3 regions of the Sutcliffiella sp. NC1 genome follow, and region 3 is predicted to be linked to each of the others. Evidence: riboswitches for the same ligand, from Rfam matches in the RefSeq annotation. Region 3 holds a riboswitch; each other region holds the start of a gene.

Evidence for each region. A riboswitch is a leader RNA that binds a small molecule or an ion and turns the genes downstream of it on or off. The one in region 3 is predicted to bind cyclic di-GMP.
Region 1: another riboswitch for cyclic di-GMP. It lies ahead of O1A01_RS07275 (response regulator); the one in region 3 lies ahead of O1A01_RS21455 (anti-repressor SinI family protein).
Region 2: another riboswitch for cyclic di-GMP. It lies ahead of O1A01_RS04245 (sodium-dependent transporter); the one in region 3 lies ahead of O1A01_RS21455 (anti-repressor SinI family protein).

Annotation. Positions count from the first base shown of each region.
Region 1 is NZ_CP115153.1:1,398,219-1,404,718, forward strand. It holds gene O1A01_RS07225 (hypothetical protein) at 1-427, shown strand, start outside; gene O1A01_RS07230 (ATP-binding protein) at 327-1,130, shown strand; gene fbpA (Fur-regulated basic protein FbpA) at 1,141-1,329, shown strand; gene O1A01_RS07240 (DUF6011 domain-containing protein) at 1,330-1,485, shown strand; gene O1A01_RS07245 (dUTP diphosphatase) at 1,506-2,177, shown strand; gene O1A01_RS07250 (RusA family crossover junction endodeoxyribonuclease) at 2,167-2,577, shown strand; gene O1A01_RS07255 (hypothetical protein) at 2,749-3,213, shown strand; gene O1A01_RS07260 (hypothetical protein) at 3,228-3,404, shown strand; gene O1A01_RS07265 (IDEAL domain-containing protein) at 3,432-3,779, shown strand; gene O1A01_RS07270 (hypothetical protein) at 3,776-4,006, shown strand; gene O1A01_RS07275 (response regulator) at 4,034-4,390, opposite strand; cyclic di-GMP riboswitch class I at 4,453-4,539, opposite strand; gene O1A01_RS07280 (hypothetical protein) at 5,323-5,499, shown strand; gene O1A01_RS07285 (hypothetical protein) at 5,541-5,708, shown strand; gene O1A01_RS07290 (DUF3954 domain-containing protein) at 5,767-5,937, shown strand; gene O1A01_RS25340 (aspartyl-phosphate phosphatase Spo0E family protein) at 5,945-6,112, opposite strand; gene O1A01_RS07300 (XtrA/YqaO family protein) at 6,336-6,500, shown strand, end outside.
Region 2 is NZ_CP115153.1:846,332-852,831, reverse strand. It holds gene O1A01_RS04255 (methyl-accepting chemotaxis protein) at 1-178, opposite strand, end outside; gene O1A01_RS04250 (pyridoxal phosphate-dependent decarboxylase family protein) at 196-1,833, opposite strand; gene O1A01_RS04245 (sodium-dependent transporter) at 1,862-3,217, opposite strand; cyclic di-GMP riboswitch class I at 3,374-3,458, opposite strand; gene O1A01_RS04240 (MBL fold metallo-hydrolase) at 3,558-4,946, opposite strand; gene O1A01_RS04235 (ABC transporter substrate-binding protein) at 5,036-6,391, opposite strand; gene O1A01_RS04230 (carbohydrate ABC transporter permease) at 6,479-6,500, opposite strand, start outside.
Region 3 is NZ_CP115153.1:4,105,038-4,111,537, forward strand. It holds gene smpB (SsrA-binding protein SmpB) at 25-492, opposite strand; gene rnr (ribonuclease R) at 942-3,308, opposite strand; gene O1A01_RS21450 (alpha/beta hydrolase) at 3,342-4,076, opposite strand; cyclic di-GMP riboswitch class I at 4,483-4,590, shown strand; gene O1A01_RS21455 (anti-repressor SinI family protein) at 4,622-4,759, shown strand; gene O1A01_RS21460 (helix-turn-helix domain-containing protein) at 4,855-5,175, shown strand; gene O1A01_RS21465 (LPXTG cell wall anchor domain-containing protein) at 5,447-6,061, opposite strand; gene sipW (signal peptidase I SipW) at 6,091-6,500, opposite strand, start outside.

The DNA.
Region 1 (6,500 bases), 2.2 Mb from region 3:
CCCATTGCGTGGTGATCCAGTGCCGTCTGGAGAAATATCACATACTTCTGAGCAAGCAATTAAAGTTCTTCTTGATCGTTTTATACAACTTAGAGCTTACGGCTTTGACTTCTCCCCAGCGGATGAGCGAGCTGCCTATGAAATATTAAACGCGAACGTCCCGATAGAAGATGCCTTGCTATACCTAAAAGAACGCTTTGACACTTATAAACCAAAACACTCAAGAGACAGGATAAATAGCCTTTCATACTGTGTGGGATACATCTTGGACAAGCATCAACAAAAATTAGATTCTCAAAAACTAGCGAAAAGGAGGATACAAGAACATGGCAACGCAAAGCATGGAGGAAATACTCAAGAGGCTCCAACTAAAAACGAGTCAATTACAGGCGGAAGAGTCGGATGGATCCGTAAAACACAAGTATGACTGCCCAAAATGCAAAGATGAAACAGGTTATATTGGCCAAGTGGATGGAGTAGAAGTTTGGGTACGTTGCACTTGCATTACTTGGAGAAAAGCTAATCGCTTGATGAAGTCCAGTGAAATAACCAACGAATTTAAGCGACTTGGCTTTCAAAATTTTCATACCGATGATAAGCCAGACGTTATCAAGGACGCTTATGAATGTTCACGTATGTATTATAAAAACTTTGAATCTATCAGGAAAAGTCGTCATAACAGTATAGCCTTATTGGGTCAACCAGGTGCAGGAAAAACTCACTTATTAATGGCGATAGCAAACAATTTCATACAGAAAAAACACGTCCCTGTCTTGTATTTTCCTTTCGTTGAAGGGTTTGGAGACCTGAAAGATGATTTTAATGCACTCGAGGAAAAACTGGAACGAATGAAAAAGGTAGATGTCTTGTTTATCGATGATTTATTTAAGCCAGCTAGAGGAAAACCGAGAGCAACCGATTGGCAGATTGAACAGATGTATGCAGTTATAAACTATCGGTATTTGAATCACTTACCAATATTAGTTTCCTCTGAACTTTCAGTTGATGAACTATGTGACATCGATGAGGCATTAGGTACACGAATTTATCAAATGTGCCAGGACTACACAGTTGTTATTAAAGGAGATCGTAAACAGCTAAACCATAGATTAGTAGGAGCACCAAGCTAGGGAGGAAAACATGAGTACATTGCTTAGACAGAAACGACAAGAGAGAAGAGATTATTTAGTTAACGAACTAATGAGATACGGTTATTTTAAAACACCTGTTGGAAAGCAACTCTATGAATTAAATCTATCAGAGTTAGAGCAAATTCATATAAACGTTAAATGCAGATTCGGAAAAGAAATGACAAGGGAGGGAAAATAAATGAACTGTCCAGTGTGTAATAGACCACTGAAAAGTCAAAAGAGCATTGAGAGGGGTATTGGTCCTGTTTGCGAAAAGAAGGCTAAGGAACGCGAAAACGAGCCTCCTGAAGGGCAACTTTCCTTCGTTGAGGAGACGGTACTAGTTATTAAATAAACCACGAAAGGTTGGAAACTATGAGTCTAGAAAAAATGTTAGCAACACAAGAGCAGCTAGATAATCGCATTATAGCTGAAAGAGGAATCGTGTGGACTGATGAAGAGAGATTCCGAAATACATTAGTTGCATTGGATGTAGAGATTTCTGAATTTGCAAACGAGGGTTGCTGGTTTAAGGTTTGGAGCGATGATCAAGAGCCAAGAACATGGTTTCCGAATGAAAGGGATGTATGTGATTCGTGTAAAGTTGAACCAATCTTCATAGAAAATAAAAAAATAGTTGGACAATGTGAGGATTGTGACGGGTGTGGAGTTCATTTTCATAACCCACTCCTTGAAGAATATGTCGATGCAGTACATTTCTTTTTATCAATCGCAAATCAAAAAGGATGGAAAGAACATTTATATCTTCACGAGGAAGCAATACTCGAACTTGAGGAAAAAGGCTTTGATGGGGGTATTAATGGTGTTTATTTAGAACTCAAGTCCTTCATCGCCAAAATGTCACATGATAAAAACGAACCTAACTTCTTTCTAACATATTCGAAACATGAGTTTTGTTTTAGAACAGCATGGTTTCTCTTTATTGCAATCGGAATGATTCAATTTGGCTTTACATTCGAACAGATTGAGGAAGCATACTTCGCCAAAAACAAAATGAATCATGAGAGACAGGACAATGGCTATTAAACTATCAATTCCTATTGAGCCAATGGGAGCCGTAAGAATGACGGGAAGAGGAAAGTTTGTTAAACCCAATGCCCAAAGGTATCTAGCTTACAAAAGCTTTATCCAGTGGAATGCCAAACAGCAGTTGAAGGAGAAAACACTACTGGATGGTCCAATAGCAGTAGAAATATGGTTTACGATGCCAATACCGAAAAGTTGGAGCAAGAAGAGGCAGGCTGCAGCATTAGGGGAATATCACATCAAGAAGCCTGATGCAGACAATTTAGTAAAAGGTGTTTTCGATGCACTAAACAAACTTGCTTGGCATGATGACAATCAGGTATCAAAAGTGACTGCAATCAAACTATACGGTGAAATTCCCGGAATTGATATTACTGTCCAGGAGTTGAAAGGAACATGAATGTAATCATATCAGATATTCGAACTGATTGGATGAAAAAAGAGGACAGGATAATGACATGTATGAACAGATGCTCACTTTATAATCACTGCTCGAGTCGTTTCGGTACTGATTGCAAAAAGCTAGGTGGCTCGGAGATACCGAAAATAAGGCAAGAAAGAAGGTATTGGTATGCTACAGGGTGTTTGCGTAAAGGCGGATAGTTCGGAGCTCTTGAAGGATGGAGAGAGGTATTACCTCTTTCCGAATGGCCCTGAACATTATTACGTATCAAGTTTCCCTAATAAAGATGCTCACAGAGGTTGTTACCATGCTGAACGGTTTGAAATTGTTGCTAATCACGAACTACATAAAGAAAAGCTCTATAAAGCACAGCTAGTGTATCGTGAGCAGGGTTACAAAGGAGTGGAGCTAGGGGAATATTTCCTCAAGGTAAAAGGAACACATGCTAATTTTTACAAGGATTCAGAGCTTAGTAGATTAAGAGGTTGTTTCCCATTGGATTGGTTTTCAAACTTTGAAGAAGTTACCTTAGATGATTCTTCCTATGAGGTTTTAAGCATAAAAGAAGTTGATCTTGAAGAAATGTTTGTGGAACCAGAGCCAACGGAATATGAACAACTAAGCCTATTTTGAAAGGAAGTGAGTACATGTCTCAGGATAACAACTCACAACTAGAATGGCAGAAGCAAGTGTTACGAGAAGAATTAGTAGAATCGGAGAGTTTCAATGAGCTTAGAAAAAGTATCACTGATAGAGTTAGTCAAACTATGCCAAAACGGAAACGAAGAGGCGTTGCAAGAATGGAAAAGACGTTGGGAAAATGATTTTCCTAAAATGGGGAGGGAATCGTAATGAACACCGAGACTATCAAACTGGAAGACGGTCAATTTCAAAAAGGTGATTGGGTAGAACTTTCACATATTAGCTTTGGTTATAATCCAAAAGCTAAGGGTTCAGTAGGTTTTGTTTCAATTGTTAAGGAAGATGAAAATATTGCAAAGGTCGTTTTTCTAAAGCATGGAAATGGATCAAGAATTAGAAGAGTGGAATGGGTTGATATAGAAAACCTCTCCAAAGCAGAACCTTCACTGGAAGAAGTCGATTTACACGTTCTAATCGATATAGCACTTGCTATGAACGACCAAGAGTGGTTCATGGAACTAACGGAACGCTTACCAAAGGAGTTGGTTGGCTGGTGAAGATAAAAGCGGAGTTAAAAGCTGAACAATATATGGCGTTAGCGGTTGGAGGACTATTACGCGAAGGTATGAGTGTTACTGAAATAACAGCACTTGCTAAAGGATGCGCGGAGAAATTTGAAACTGATAAAAAGGTAGAAAAATTGCTTACTAGTGTTAAAGATAGAGACCTATCTTACGAAGTTCAGGGCAACTTGATAAAAGCTGATTTTGGTCTAAAGATATGATTCGAGAGAGTGTGCGCTCTCTCGAAATTAAGAGCTAATCTGATCAATTGTTGATAATAAATCATCAAAATTTGGTTTCACTATAAAAGCATTCGCACCAAGACCTTTTGATTCATCAACAAGTGATTCGTAGCTTAGTGAAGAGCAAATAACGACTTTAGAATTTGGATCTTGTTCTTTTATCTTTTTTAGAATTTCTAGTCCACTCATACAAGGTAAAGTAATATCCAACAAAGTAATATCAGGACTAAATTCTTGAAGCTTTTCAATAGCTTCCTGACCGTTAGAAGCTTCAGCAATTACTTGATAATCACCTTTTTCGACTAGCCTTTTAAGTAATTTGCGCATAAATTTGGAGTCATCAACTATAAGAACTTTCTTCATAAGTACCACCTTTACTAAATTAGGCAAATTAGAAAAGGTAAATAAAATACAGGACATGAAATCCTGGCAACTCGGCCACCATGACAAGTAATTGTTTTAGGCCCGTAGCTTTGCGTCTTTTACTTTCGTAAAATTTGCCCTTAATAATCTATCGACATAAATGTAGAAATATGTAGAAAAATGTAGAAATAATATTCATTGGTTATAAGGGATTAAGTGATTTGAGAAACCTTAGACAAAAATTACGACATAAAAAGACCACCGAAAAAGATGGACATTTATTGAGATTTTGATTTCGTAATTAAAAAATTAGTAAATAATTTAACTAGTATTGAAACCAGTAGTAAAGTAAGAAAAGAGTAAAAGTAATTCCAGTTATGGAGTTTGTAGAAGTCAAAATAAACGAATATCGGTATTCCTACAAAAGATAGAATTTAAAAAAATACAGTTGTTGTTATCAAATAAATTTTCCACTTTCCAAATGTCTGATAAAACAAAGTAATTATTACAGGTACAGTCAAAAAATCTACTGCATTCATTGTTTTTAGAGCCGTGATGAATTGGTGTGGATAACTCCACCATCCATAAAAGCTTCCAAGTTCGTTTACTATTCCAACCAAGATAAATGAGAATAGGAAAGCAATGGTGATAATTTGAATTCTTTGCTTATCCATGAAAAGTATTAATAAAACTAAAAATAACAAATTTATTATTACTATAAACCACCACTGTCATGAGAATAAATCGTGGTTTACCCAGTATTCTGTTTCAATTCTATTTGCTTGCTTGTTAAGCTCTTGTAATTGTTCAAACATTTTATAACCTCCTACAATTGAATTATTTCCAATATCGGAATATAAATACAGATTAAGTAGGAGCAAAAAAAATTAATTAATGCGCAGTTCTAGAAAAAGGTGAAGGAGTAATACTAAGTGATTGGCAAGGTTAAGGTTTGGTATATGACAGAAGAACAACGACTTGAATATATAAAAAAGCATCCAATTAAGCCAACCGAAAGACCAAAGGGGACGTCATACTCTGATTTGAATTCCTACAGTGAAAGAACCAGAATAAGGCATGCTGGGAATCGAAAAAAGAGAAGAGCATAAATAAATCCATTACTCACCAAACTGTAAACGAGGTGATAAACATGGATTGGGTTAACAAATTAGAATTAACAGAAATTAAAGTCAAGGTAATCAATATGATACTAAACAAAGAAGATGGGCATTATGAAGAGCATCCAGCACAACTTAAAGAGGATTTAATAAAACTGGTAGCAATAATAGAAGCTAACGAACCTACAGTACCAAAATAAAAAAGCCAGGATTTCTCCTGACCCAACCAACTCAATTATAACATTAGGAGGGGTCCTGGTGAACGGAAAATTAAAGGCAGAAATAGATCTAACAAATAATAAAAAAATGTATGTGATAAAAGACGGTAGATTAATAGAGCATGACCTACCTGAATATGGTGAAATATCTGTTATTGTACTTGGCGGGAAGGTTGATCGTTTAGAAACGACAAACAAGAGAAAGATTTGATTTATTACTAGCTCACTCTTTGCTTCTGATATTTAATTATTAATTTATCAAGTTCTTGACTACATGAAATGGTTCTGTTGTCACCCAAACCGAATTGTGATGCTAAGGTTAACATATTCTTTCTTACGTAATATATTTTTTTCATTAAATCGTTTAAATTATCGCTATTTTGCATAATAATTATACTCCTTAAAATATACAAAAGTAATGGTGGGAATAGTTCAAAAGTATTATTGCATAACTCCTAGGATAACGATAGGTATTCGACAAAACTAGTTATTTATAGCCTTTTTATTACAAGAATAGATATTTTTTGCCTAACGGAAAAACCGAGGGCACTAAATGAGCGCATTAGCGTTTGTTTGGTGCTCTTTATTTTATTATTGGAGGTTGTAATCATGAGACTGGAAAACATTGAGATTAACCGTAGTACAAACAAACTAGAAGTTGATATAATGGAACTAAAAGGAAGTTTCGCCATTGTAGTTTGCGATGGTAAGGCGAAGATAACAAATTTACCCGTGCATGGAGAGACAAAGATAATAACCCACCAGGGGAAGGTT
Region 2 (6,500 bases), 1.7 Mb from region 3:
CAATTTCATCCGCCCAACGAGTTGCTAGCGCCTCTGTTTGCTTCTCTAATTCGGCTACTAACACATTTCGTTGAATTTGGATACTGCTTACCATTAATACTGTACCAACAAGCAATAATAACAACGTTGTAATTAGTATAGACTTTGTCGCAAAAGATAGTTTTTTAAGTTTAGTCAAGATGCTTTACTCCTTTTTTATACGTATAATAACTCGTACGATTTTTCGTGTATGTTCATATGCTCCTGAAGGAATGCGATATAACGCTCCACTTCCTCTACTGTTGTATAAGGGGAGATACTAAAAAACTTATGAGCATAAATAGAAACATTTTTATTAGAATTAGCCGCGACTACTTGACGTTGCTTTTTCGTATTTCCGAAGAAAACATGCTCCCTAGCTATGCCTGTTAGTTCAGCAAACTCTTCATTATAATGATTAATTTCATTAATTTCTTCCAAAGTTAACATACCGTTCAACTCTTCCTTCCAGCGGCTATTAGTAGGATAGAATCGGAATGTCGTAATTGGTGATACTTCATTTGTTATTTCAACATTGTTAAATGCTAATTTAAGAGTTTTTCTAAACCGTAAATTTACTTCAATATAATTAGCTAATAAACGTTGATACCCTTCCATTCCGAGCGCTAATAAGGAAGCGTATATGGAGATAGCACTACCCATTCGAGAACATTCTAGCGTATAACTTGTATGATAACTTCCGTAACCTCGATTGCCAACGTAAGGGGTTTCTGATGCATCTAAATCTACATATTGTAAATTATTTTTATCTTTTATTAAGAAAAGACTCGTGATGTAAGGAGTTTGACCTAGTTTATGAAAATCAAATACCATGCTGTCTGCTAAATAAACTTTACTAAACTTCGTATGATAGTTTTGTAACACATGTAAAACATCACTATGTAAATTTAGCGGATTTGACTCAAATGAATATTGGTTGAAGAACGTATACATTCCCCCCATCGCCGTATCCGCATGAATATAAATTGGCTGAAGATCGTATTCTTTTTCCAACTGTGTCGTAATTTCTTTTATCCCTTCGATGTTATCAATGCCAAACGTATCTGTCGTCCCCATCGTTGCTAACACATATAAAGGTATTCCACCGAATTGAATGATTTCTTCCATTTTCTCCTTCAAGTCATCCAAATTCATCGAATGGTCATCATTAACTTTTACACGAATCATATTATTAATGCCGATACCTGTTGCCTCGACAGACTTATAGAGACTATAGTGAGATAACTCTGAACAGAAACAATATAAATTGTTCGGTACCCCTATTTTATTGGACTGTGGAAAGCGCCTAGTTATGGCAAGTCGTAATGAGTTGAATACCGCACCTTGGCCCCCCCACGTCGTATAGCCAGCACTTTCGTTCGAGTCGTAACCAACTACTTTAGATAACATACTCGTAATCTTCACTTCTGCACTAGCTGCTGCTGGACCTTCGACATCCCATAAGCTATTACCGTTCGTTAGAACCATTACTAAATTTCCAATAATACTAGCGATGTTTGGAAGTGGTGCAGCATTCGCTACATAACTACTATTTACAAAACGATGTCCTTTAACAAGCTCTAACAGCTCGTCAATCGTATTTTCCATTGATAAGCCCGCACTCGGTACCGATGAATGTTCCATAAGACGATTATAATAATCCTCACTGTAAACCGGCATTTCACCTAGTGTTAACTTAGAAGGATCTTTTAGTTCATCTATTTTTGATAGAATCGTTTGAACATAGTTTCCTAATTCCTCTCTCTGTTTCTCGTTTCCGTCCACACTTGGAAACAACTGTTGAAGTTCACTCATTGTTGTCATATTTTTTACCCCCATTTATTTAAAAGAACCACTTTAATACACCAATAACATCTAAGAACACAATAATAATGGCAACAGGTGTAAAATATTTCAATAAATAATACCAAACGTTAAAAATACTAGCTCTTATATTAGATCCTGCTCGCAATTCATCCATCAATTCACTTTTCGATACTTTTAATGGAATAAAAATTGCTAGGAGTAACGCTCCTAACGGCATTAATATGTTACTAACGGTAAAGTCGAACAGATCAAAAAATGTTTTATCAAAAATAGTTACATCTGCCATCACTCCATACGATAAACAGGAAGGAATACCAACGATAAAAATAAGTATTCCAACAAGCCATGTTGTTTTTTTCCTTTTGCTATTATCTTTTTTCGTAAAAGCAGCCACAATAATTTCAATCATAGAAAATGCCGATGTTAAGGCAGCAAATAAAAATAAAACTAAAAAGGCAAGAAAGAAAAACATTCCTAACGGTAACTGTGAAAACACCGCCGGTAATACAGCAAAAATTAAAACCGGTCCTGCATCTGGTTCCAATCCGAACGAAAATACACCTGGAAAAATAGCTAGTCCCGCTAAAAGAGCAATCACAATATTAATGATAACGATAGATAATGCTGAAAACGGAATATTTTGTGTTTTAGGTAAATAAGAAGCATATGTCACCATGACGGATACCCCTAAAGAAAGGGTAAAAAACGCCTGGCCAAGTGCGAATAAAATACTTTCTGACGTTAGTTTAGAAAAATCAGGAATCAGTAAAAATTTCACACCTTCCAACGCTCCATCTAAACTAAGGGAGCGAAAGACGATGACGATAAATAATACGAGTAAGGCTGGCATCATTATTTTACTAGCCTTTTCAATTCCTTTTTGAACACCTTGTGATACAACAAGTATCGTAATAAACATAAATAATAGTTGGCCTAATAGAGTCCAAAACGGCTTAGAAATTACTTGACCAAAAAGTGGTCCGTATTCAGCTTGAGATAGACCGTTCAAACCGCCTGCGAAAACTTCTATTATGTATAGAATGATCCAGCCCCCAACAACACTATAAAAGGACAATAGTAAAAAGCTAGTGAACACACCTAGTTTTCCGATCACATTCCATTTTGAATTTGGGGCAAGCTTCGTATAAGTCGAAACTGCATCACTTTGAGCTTTACGACCAATTACAAATTCTCCGACTAAAAGTGGCAATCCTAGAAATAACGTAAATAATAAAAAGACTAGTAGAAATGCTCCTCCTCCACCAGTACCCGCTACATAAGGGAACTTCCAAATTGCCCCTAAACCAATTGCTGAGCCAGCAGCGGCCCAAATAAAACCAATTTTTGTTTTCCAATGCTCTTGTTGTGTCAATTACTTTACCTTCTTCCTTTAAAACATTAAACAGCGATAGATACCATTCTATTAAAATACTACGGATACTCCTTGATATAAAATCATAAAAAAATGCCCACCTAAATAAGGTGGACATTGATGATTAGCAGATCAAAAATAAGTATATCCAGCCTGTTCGGTAACCCGGCGACCTTAGAGGTATCTCCTTAGGCCCGTAGCTTTGCGTCTCCACTTTTCAATGGATTTGCCATTATCGTAGGTATCTTCTTTTTTGCACCATTAAGTATAACATAAGTATAATCGGCATGTTGACAAATATGTTTATAAGTCTTTAGAACTAAAATAAGCATCTTTACCGTTACTTATTAACTATATCACCTATTTCGTATACTTCCCCATAAGCCGGTAAGAGCTGTTGCCCATTCTTTGGTTTCAATCTTTCAGGATAAAAGCTATGAAGGGGTATGAGTACTTTTGGGTCAAGTTCATCAACAATATACTTTAAATGCTGAGGTAACGCATGCCCTCCTGAACTTACTTCTACTCTTTCTAAAGAAAGTAGTGATAATATTTTCTCTAGATTATGGAATGCCGGGTCATAATCACCTAAAGGAACGCCGTTGGAGTGGATGTATACTCCATTTTCAACGTGTAGATCAAATAATTCTATTATATTCTCATAACTGTTTTGAACGAAATATCTGCTTGGATTCTCATTAATTTTTTCTTTATTTATGAGTGGATATTTTTCCAACAATAGTTTTTGCCAATCGAGCAGCTTGTTTTCTCTTATCATAGTTTTTAGCTCTTCTGATTCGAATATGTAAAAGTGACATTGTGGTAAAAAAGTATGAGCAAGTTGCGCTGTTTTTATTTCTAGAACCACTTTTCTTTTAGCCTCTTCTCCTGCTTTACACATACCGTTAATGCGTTCCATATTTCGATGGTAAATATTAAAAATACCAATACCCTCTGACTCTTTTAACATTTGTGCAACATTAATTTGTAGCTTCGTTTCCGTAAGGAGTTTATCTGGCAATTCATTGTTACTGACTAAAAGATGTTCCGCTAATTCCTCTTCACTTTTTAATGTTGTTCCTTCGATAATAACTGCATCATACCTTAATTCTTTTGCCTTTTGTAAAAACTCCTCCATCACCTCTGGTGAAGAGCCGTGCAATCTAAAATCACCTGTATAAATAATTTTTGCATCAGGAGTTTCTAGATGAAATGCGCACGCCCCGATAACATCATGATCAACAGAAAGAGGTGTTACTTTTATTTCTCCTATATGAAAAGATTGATCGTACTCACAAGATTGGTACGACCTTACACCAGGTACACCTTCCCCGATTAATTGTAACTGATTATATAGATTTCGAGATTGTTCCGTCATATAAACTGGAATAGAAGGATCAATACATCCGATAGCTCCCATATGATCTAAATGCAAATGAGATATTAAAACAGCTGTTTTTCCCTCATATTCTTCCGCTGAAATAACATTATCACTCGCTAAGTGCTTCTTATTGTATATTCCTTCAATTTTCGGTATCATACGTAGCTTTAAGTAGTCTCGAACTATCGCACTATTACGCACCTTCACTTGTCCGTCAAAAATAGCTGTCCTCGGGTCAAACGTTAATCCAAAGTCAAAAATAACACGCGATTGCCCGTATTGTAATTGAATAATGGTACCGCCAATTGTTTTTAATCCACCAAAAAATTGAATCAACGTTTTACTCATTCTTCGACATCCTTTTCTTTTATGTAATTGTATTCGAAAAAAGAGGGTGTCCCACTTATCATTGGGACACCTTCTATTATATGTTTTTATTAGTTTCCTAACTCGCGATCCGCTGCTTTTTCCGCAGCTTCTAATCCTTCTTCCACTGTTAGTTCACCTAGGAACACTCTGTCGATTTCTTTTGCAACAGAATTTTTCAATCCATAAGCACCGACAATACGTGGGTCGAAGAAGCCTGCATCAAATTGCTGTTCTCCTACGCCATATTCCGGATTTTCGTCTGTATATTGCTTCCATTCACTACTTTCTAAAGCCGAGTAACGTACTGGTAAGTAACCAGATTGCATTGCCCAATATGTTGTGTTTTCTGTATTAATTAAAAATTTCATGTACTCAAATGCTGCTTTCTTTTCTTCATCAGAAGCACTAGCGAAAATAGATACGTTTGTTCCAGCAAATGGCGTTGCTGCCTCTTTTCCACTTGGAAGTACAGTTGCTGCCCAATTAATGCCGTTTTCTTCAGCTGGAGCTGCCACGTAAGGGATACCAGCAGAAGAACCGATATATAAAGCAACATCTCCACGAGTAAACGGACCAGACATATATCCATCTTCACCTGCAGTACGAGCAACACCGTCTAGAATCATATTATTAACAAATTCTAATGCTTCTTTCCCTTCTGGGGAATTCATTTTAAATTCTCCAGTTGCTTCATCAAAGTATACACCACCAGCTTGATGTACCCATTGGTTAAATTCTAATGAAACAGAGTTTTCTAAACCAAGTCCAATTACTTTACGACCTTCATTGTCAAACGTTAATTTCTCAGACGCGTCACGTAGCTCTCCCCACGTTGTAGGTGGTTCAATTCCAGCCTCTTCTAAATAATCTACATTATAGAACATAATACGAGTACTTTTGTTAAAAGGTAAACCGTAATACTTGCCATCCCATACGTTCGCTTCACGGAAAACTTCTACAATATCATTTAATTCTGCTTCACTCATGCCAACTTCTTGGTCATTTATTAACGGTGTTAAATCAGCAATTAAATCATTTTGAATATATTCCGTAATCCAATCCTCGTAAGCTTGAGTTAAAACTGGTAAATTATTTGCTCTTGCAGCAGCCATATTTTTCGTAGAAAGGTCACTGTAGCTTCCTTGATTCACAAGCTTTACCGTAATATTTTTTTCGTTTGATTCATTAAAATCATTCGTAATTTTCGTTAAAGCTTCTTCATGTCCTCCACTCATTGCATGCCAAAATTCAATTTCAATCGGAGACGCTTCCGCTTTCTTCTTCTCCTCTGTATTTGAATTATTGTTAGAATCATTATTCGTATTTTCGTTTCCACTTGTTGTATTACTCTCATTCCCACAAGCAGCTAATATTGTAATAAATAATATTGCAATCATTGTCATTATTAATTTTTTCATTTTCATCGTATTTCCTCCTCTTTACTAGTTAATAGAATTCGAATTGTGTGAACCTTTTACTTTAGGACCACCCCCTAAAAGCATTCACTTCTGTTATCCTTTAATTCCTGCTTTC
Region 3 (6,500 bases):
AATTGTAAGTTTTTGTAAAACACATTACATCTTTTGACGCTCGCGAAATGCACGTTCAATATCACGTTTTGCTTCTTTACGTTTTAAGTCTTCACGTTTGTCATATTTCTTTTTCCCTTTACCTAAACCTAAAAGTAGTTTGGCAAATCCATTTTTCAAGTACACTTTAAGTGGTACGAGTGTGTATCCTTCTTCTTTCGTCATCCCAATAAGTTTGCTAATCTCTTTACGATGAAGAAGTAGTTTTCGTGTCCGTAATGGCTCGTGATTGTAACGGTTACCTTGCTCATAAGGGCTAACATGCATGTTGTGCAAGAACACTTCACCGTTTTGAACACGTGCAAAAGAATCTTTTAAATTCACACGGCCAGCACGAATTGATTTAATTTCTGTACCTTGCAATACCATTCCTGTTTCATATGTCTCTTCAATGAAATAATCATGATATGCTTTTTTGTTTTGGCTTAACGTCTTTCCATGTCCTTTTGGCATCGCGTTTCCCCTTCCTTTTGTAATGAACATTTTACCAAAAATGAGGGGTGGATACAAGGAGTAAGGTAGTTTTGTAGTTATTGTATAGCGGGTGGTGCGTTTTTTATATGAAAGGGGTGTTTTAATTAATACTGTAGGCATTTTATTTAGTGTTGGGCTCTGGTTTAGTTATCATCTGTTGTTTTATTTATCATGGAGCTGAGTTTATTTATCACCGGGCTCGGTTTATTTATCACCAACGCTGATTTATTTATCACCTAACCCGTTTTATTTATCACCAACGCTAATTTATTTATCACTGAACACAGTTTATTTATCACCCACGCTAATTTATTTATCACCCACGCCGGTTTATTTATCACCGCGCCCCAGTTATTTATCACCACGCACCGTTATTACCCCCTAAAATCGATAAAAGCCCACCATTAACGGCGGGCTGCAATATTCCATTATCGCTTCTTTTTCTTTTTACGTTTTGCTTTTGGGGCATTTTCGTAATGTTTTTTCTCAGTTTTCTTCTTTTTATTCGGTGATTGGGTAGACCATCCTATTTCAAAGGTGTAGTCATCAACGTCTTTATCACGTTTTCGTTTTTGGCTACGTCCTTTCGGTGGTTTACCTGCATCACTTTTTATAACGCGAGGTGCGTCTTTACTTAATGTTCGGCGAGTTCCTTTCATGCCAACTACTTCAAAATCAATGGAGCGTTCATCTTTATCGACATTAACGACGCGAATCGTAATCTCATCACCGATTCGATATACTTTCCCTGTACGCTCCCCGATCATTGCATAATGACGTTCGTCGTACGAATAGTAATCGTCTGTTAAGTAGCTTACGTGAACGAGCCCTTCAATTGTATTTGGCAGTTCCACGAACATACCGAAGTTTGTAACAGAGCTAATAATACCGTCGTATTCTTCGCCGATCTTATCTAACATATACTCCGCTTTCTTCAGCTCATCTGTTTCTCTTTCCGCATCTACTGCTCGACGTTCGCGGTTAGACGTATGCTCGGCAATTTCCGGTAACTTTTCTTTCCACTTCGCTTGCGTATCTTCGTCTATTTTTCCTTCAATTAAATAAGTGCGGATTAAACGATGCACGATTAAATCTGGATAACGACGAATTGGTGAAGTGAAATGAGTGTAATACTCTGTTGATAGCCCAAAGTGGCCTAAGCTTTCTTCGTCATATTTCGCTTGCTTCATGGAACGAAGCATGACAGTTGAAACAACCATTTCTTCTGGCTTTCCTTGAACCGCTTCGATAATTTCTTGAAGTGCTCGTGGATGTACAGAGTTACCTTTTCCTTTTACGACATATCCAAAATTCGTAATAAACTCGAAGAAACGTTGTAGCTTTTCTTCTTTCGGATCTTCATGGACACGGTAAATGAATGGGACGTTTAACCAATGGAAATGCTCAGCAATCGTTTCGTTCGCTGCTAGCATGAACTCCTCAATTAAACGCTCCGCAACTGAACGCTCACGGAGCACGACATCAGTTGGGTTTCCTTCCTTATCGACTAGAACTTTCGCTTCTTTAAAGTCAAAATCGATTGCACCACGTGTCATCCGTTTAGTACGAAGAATTTCAGCTAGTCTTTCCATTTCTTCAAACATCGGCACTAAACTTTCGTAACGAGAACGTGTTTCTTCGTCTTTATCAACGAGAATTTTGTTCACATCTGTATACGTCATTCGTTCCGTTGTTTTTATCACACTTTGGAAAATTTCATGCTTAACTACTTCACCTGAAGGGTTTATTTCCATTTCACATGATAACGTTAAGCGATTTACTTTTGGATTTAAAGAACAAATACCATTGGATAAGCGATGCGGTATCATCGGAATAACTCGGTCTACTAAATAAACACTTGTACCACGGTCTAACGCTTCTTTATCAATAGGGGAATCTTCTGTTACGTAATAAGAAACATCGGCAATGTGTACACCTAATTTATAATTTCCGTTATCTAATTGCATTACCGTTACAGCATCATCTAAATCTTTCGCATCAGCACCGTCAATCGTAACGATCACTTCGTCACGAAGATCGCGGCGGCCTTTCATATCTTCTTCGCTAATTTCGTCTGGTACAGCAATCGCTTGGTCCAGCGCTTCTTTCGGAAAATCACCAGGTAATCCGTGCTTATGAATAACGGAGAGAATATCAACACCAGGATCATTTTTATGCCCAAGTATTTCAACTACTTCTCCTTCCGCACTTAAACGTCCTTCTGGATACGTTGTAATTTTCACGACAACTTTATGACCTTCTACCGCTCCACCTGTTGCTTCCTTCGGTATAAAAATATCACTCGTTACCTTTTTATCATCAGGAATAACGAAACCGAAATTTTTGCTTTCTGTATATGTACCGACTATTTGCTTCACACTACGTTCTACAATCCGAATAACGGTTCCTTCTTGTCGAGAACCACCTTCTGCACGCTTGTTCACTCGTACGAGAACGATATCTCCGTGCATCGCATTATTTAGCTCTGTCGGTGGAATAAACACATCCTCTAAATCAGCTTCTTCCGGTACAACGAAAGCGAACCCTTTTGAATGGCCAACTACTTTACCACGAACAAGGTTCATTTTTTCTGGTAACCCGTAACGATTACTTCTCGTACGAACAACTAACCCCTGTTCTTCCATTTGCACTAACGCTTTGACAAACGTTTTAAATTCCTCTGAATCTTCTATTCCGAATGCACTTTCTAACTCACCCGTAGTTAACGGCTTATAGGCCTCTTCTTTCATATAGGAAAGAAGCCGCTCTATATGTTCTTGAATCATTTCTTCCATTTCCCATCCCTCCTTTTAATTGTCTAATACACCTTACCAATCTAATGACTCTAAAAATTCATAAACATCTTCATGTAGTTGTTCACGCTCTTTATCTAGCGTAATGACATGACCTGATTCTTCATACCATTTTATTTTCTTATTGTCTGCCTCCACTGCATTGTAAATAATGTTCGCACTGTCTGTATTAATCATTTTATCGTGGCGTGCTTGAACTACAAATGTTGGCGAGTAAATCATATCGACATTGTCACGAACGTCAGCGATTAATGCTTGTAGCTCTTTTAACGTATTCATCGGAGCAAAAGCCTTCATTTCTTGTTCAATCTGTTCTGGTGTTTTTCCTTCTCTTCGCTTCCATTCACGAGCATACGCTAAAACACCTTCATACATTACTTCTTCACTTTTTATATACATTGGTGCGCACATTGGGACAATACCCTTAATAGGTACAGTGTAACCTAATTTAAGAGAAAATACGCCTCCAAGAGACAAACCAACAGCTGCAATTTGCTCATGACCCTTATCTTTTAAAAACTGATAAGCTTCCATTACATCTTGCCACCAATCTTCCGGGCCTGTATGAACAAGTTCTTCTGGCGGAACACCATGTCCTTTATATTGTGGTGCATGACATGTATAACCTCTTGTTTCTAAAAATCGGCCTAACATGCGAACATCGGCTGAATTTCCTGTAAATCCGTGTAATAGTAAAACCGCTCGTTCCCCGCCTTCAAACGTGAACGGTTCTGGTAACTTCACTTTCATTGGGACATCCCTCACTCTTTATTATTATGTATAGTATGCTCAACCATTTATAAGTAAAAATTTATCCTATCCAAAAAGAATATATTACCATAAAACGTTTTGTTACGCATGAAATATGGTGCTAAACGAATTACTAGTAAAAAAGTAACAGCTTCGCAATCCTATTTATTTTTATGTGGGTAACAATTTGCCTAACTTTAAGTTTCAGACTATTTCGACAAAAGTGGATAAAATTATTTTTCTCCTTTTTAGTAAAAAATTAACATTTAATTCCTCTAATCGTTATCATATCAAGCTTTAGAGAGATTTATCACTTTTTTACTACTTCGACATGTATCTTCAACATCTTTAATATGGTTGTTTTATAATAACTTTGGACATATAGAAAAAGTAGTGCGACTATTGATTCAGTCAAAGGCAAACTTATTGAAAAATAAGGACGCAAAGTCAACAGGTCTACGGGAGATAAACAAAGAAAGAGAAAAAAATCTGCTATGATGGCTGGACTGCCTGGGATACTGATTGTATTTTAGGAGGGAAAAAGTATGGGGAATGGGGTACTAGAAATGACTGAGAATCTAGATAAAGAGTGGATTGAACTAATATCATCTGCGTTAGAATTCGGCATTAGCGTGGAAGAAATTAGAGAGTTTTTACATAACTATCCGAACACCTCTCTTTAGTTCGTATAGTTTTATTTTTGTTTGAAATATCAAACAACACCTTCGATATATGATATAATAGAAAAAGTTAGAGATAGAGAAAGAAGGTGACTACTGTGATCGGCGAGCGCATCAAAAAAATTCGTGAAGAAAAGAAATTATCCATGTCAGAACTAGCAGAGCGTGCAGGGGTTGCTAAATCTTATTTAAGTTCCATCGAACGTAACTTACAATCGAACCCATCTGTACAGTTTTTAGAAAAGGTTTCAGCAGTTTTAGGCGTATCCGTCAACAGCCTTCTACATGAAGAAGTAGACGAAGGAGCCATCGATTCAGAGTGGGCTAACCTAGTAAAAGAAGCTATGAATTCAGGTGTATCAAAAGATGAATTCAAAGAATGGCTAGAATTTAATAAATGGAAAGCAAGCCAAAAATAAAAGCGTCGATAGCAAAATGCATCGGCGCTTTATTATATGACTCGGTCGATTTTATAGCTCTTTACATAAAGAGTAAGCTGTTTCTTTCTTTCGTATTTAGTTGGTTGATGACATAATGCTACGTATTCCTTTTGAGAAGTTAAGTCTGTTGAACAAGTTGGACAGATCCATCGGGAGAATTCTGAGCTGGAGTAGGATGGTTTCGTGCAGGTTGGGCAGGTTTTGGTGTACACCTTAATTTCTCTCCTTTAAAAGAAATAACTTTAAAAATTTATTTATATTGCATTTTTCGTTTTTTTCTATTACTTATTATTAATATAAATGTACCTATAGTTAAAATAATGACACCAATTAAAATAATATCTAAAATGTTTGTAGCTGTTTTAGGTAACTTTACACCATCCACAGGGCTAACTCCTCCAAGTGTACCTTCTGCATAAAACTTAAATTCTACTATAGATGCTAAACCTTGATACTCATTTCCCTTTTCATATGGAAACTCCACTTTAAATAACAATTCATCCTTTCCACCTGATACAATTTCTCTTGGATTTAACGCTTTAAAATCTTCAAGACTACCATTAAAAATCTGTCCACTTTTATCTGAAATAGATAAAATAAGAGCATTATAAAATTTTTCAGAACCTGAAACTAAACTTGCGGACGAAAGATATTTAAAATCTTTCGTACCGCTATTTGTTACTACTAAACTTCTTTCTGCCCAATCTCCTGGTTTCATGTTATCTAATTCAAAAAGTATTTTTTCGGGTGAAGTCCTTATATCTATTTCATTTTCATTAGAGTCAGCAAGAACAGAAGAAGTAGCCGATTGTATTATTAGTATTAGTAAAGCACTATACATGATAAGTTTTACTATAGCATTCATACCGTTTCTCCCTTCCCTTAAGGGCTTAACTAAACTTTTGGCGGTGTATCCTCAATTGGAACAGTTAGTTGTTTACTATTTTTCTCGATCTCATTTATTGCACTCTTAATTGTTAAACCAGCATAAAGTACGAGTAATATACCTGGAAGGACCATTAAAAGTAAGCTTCCATTTTTAGAATTCGCAAAGTTGATAAAATAACCAGCATATGGGATAGTGAAGCCGGTATACTGTGCAACTACATTTTCAGACAAAACAGGCGCGGAATCTTCTGCATTATTACTATCGCCTTTAGTTCGATACATTACATGTTCTCCACTAGTAACAACTTCTGTAATTCTATGAGTAATTAATTTCTCTGTATCTGCTTTAAATGTAATAATATCCCCTTTTTCAAAGCCTTTCATATCTACATCAGGCTTTACCGCAATAACGGATC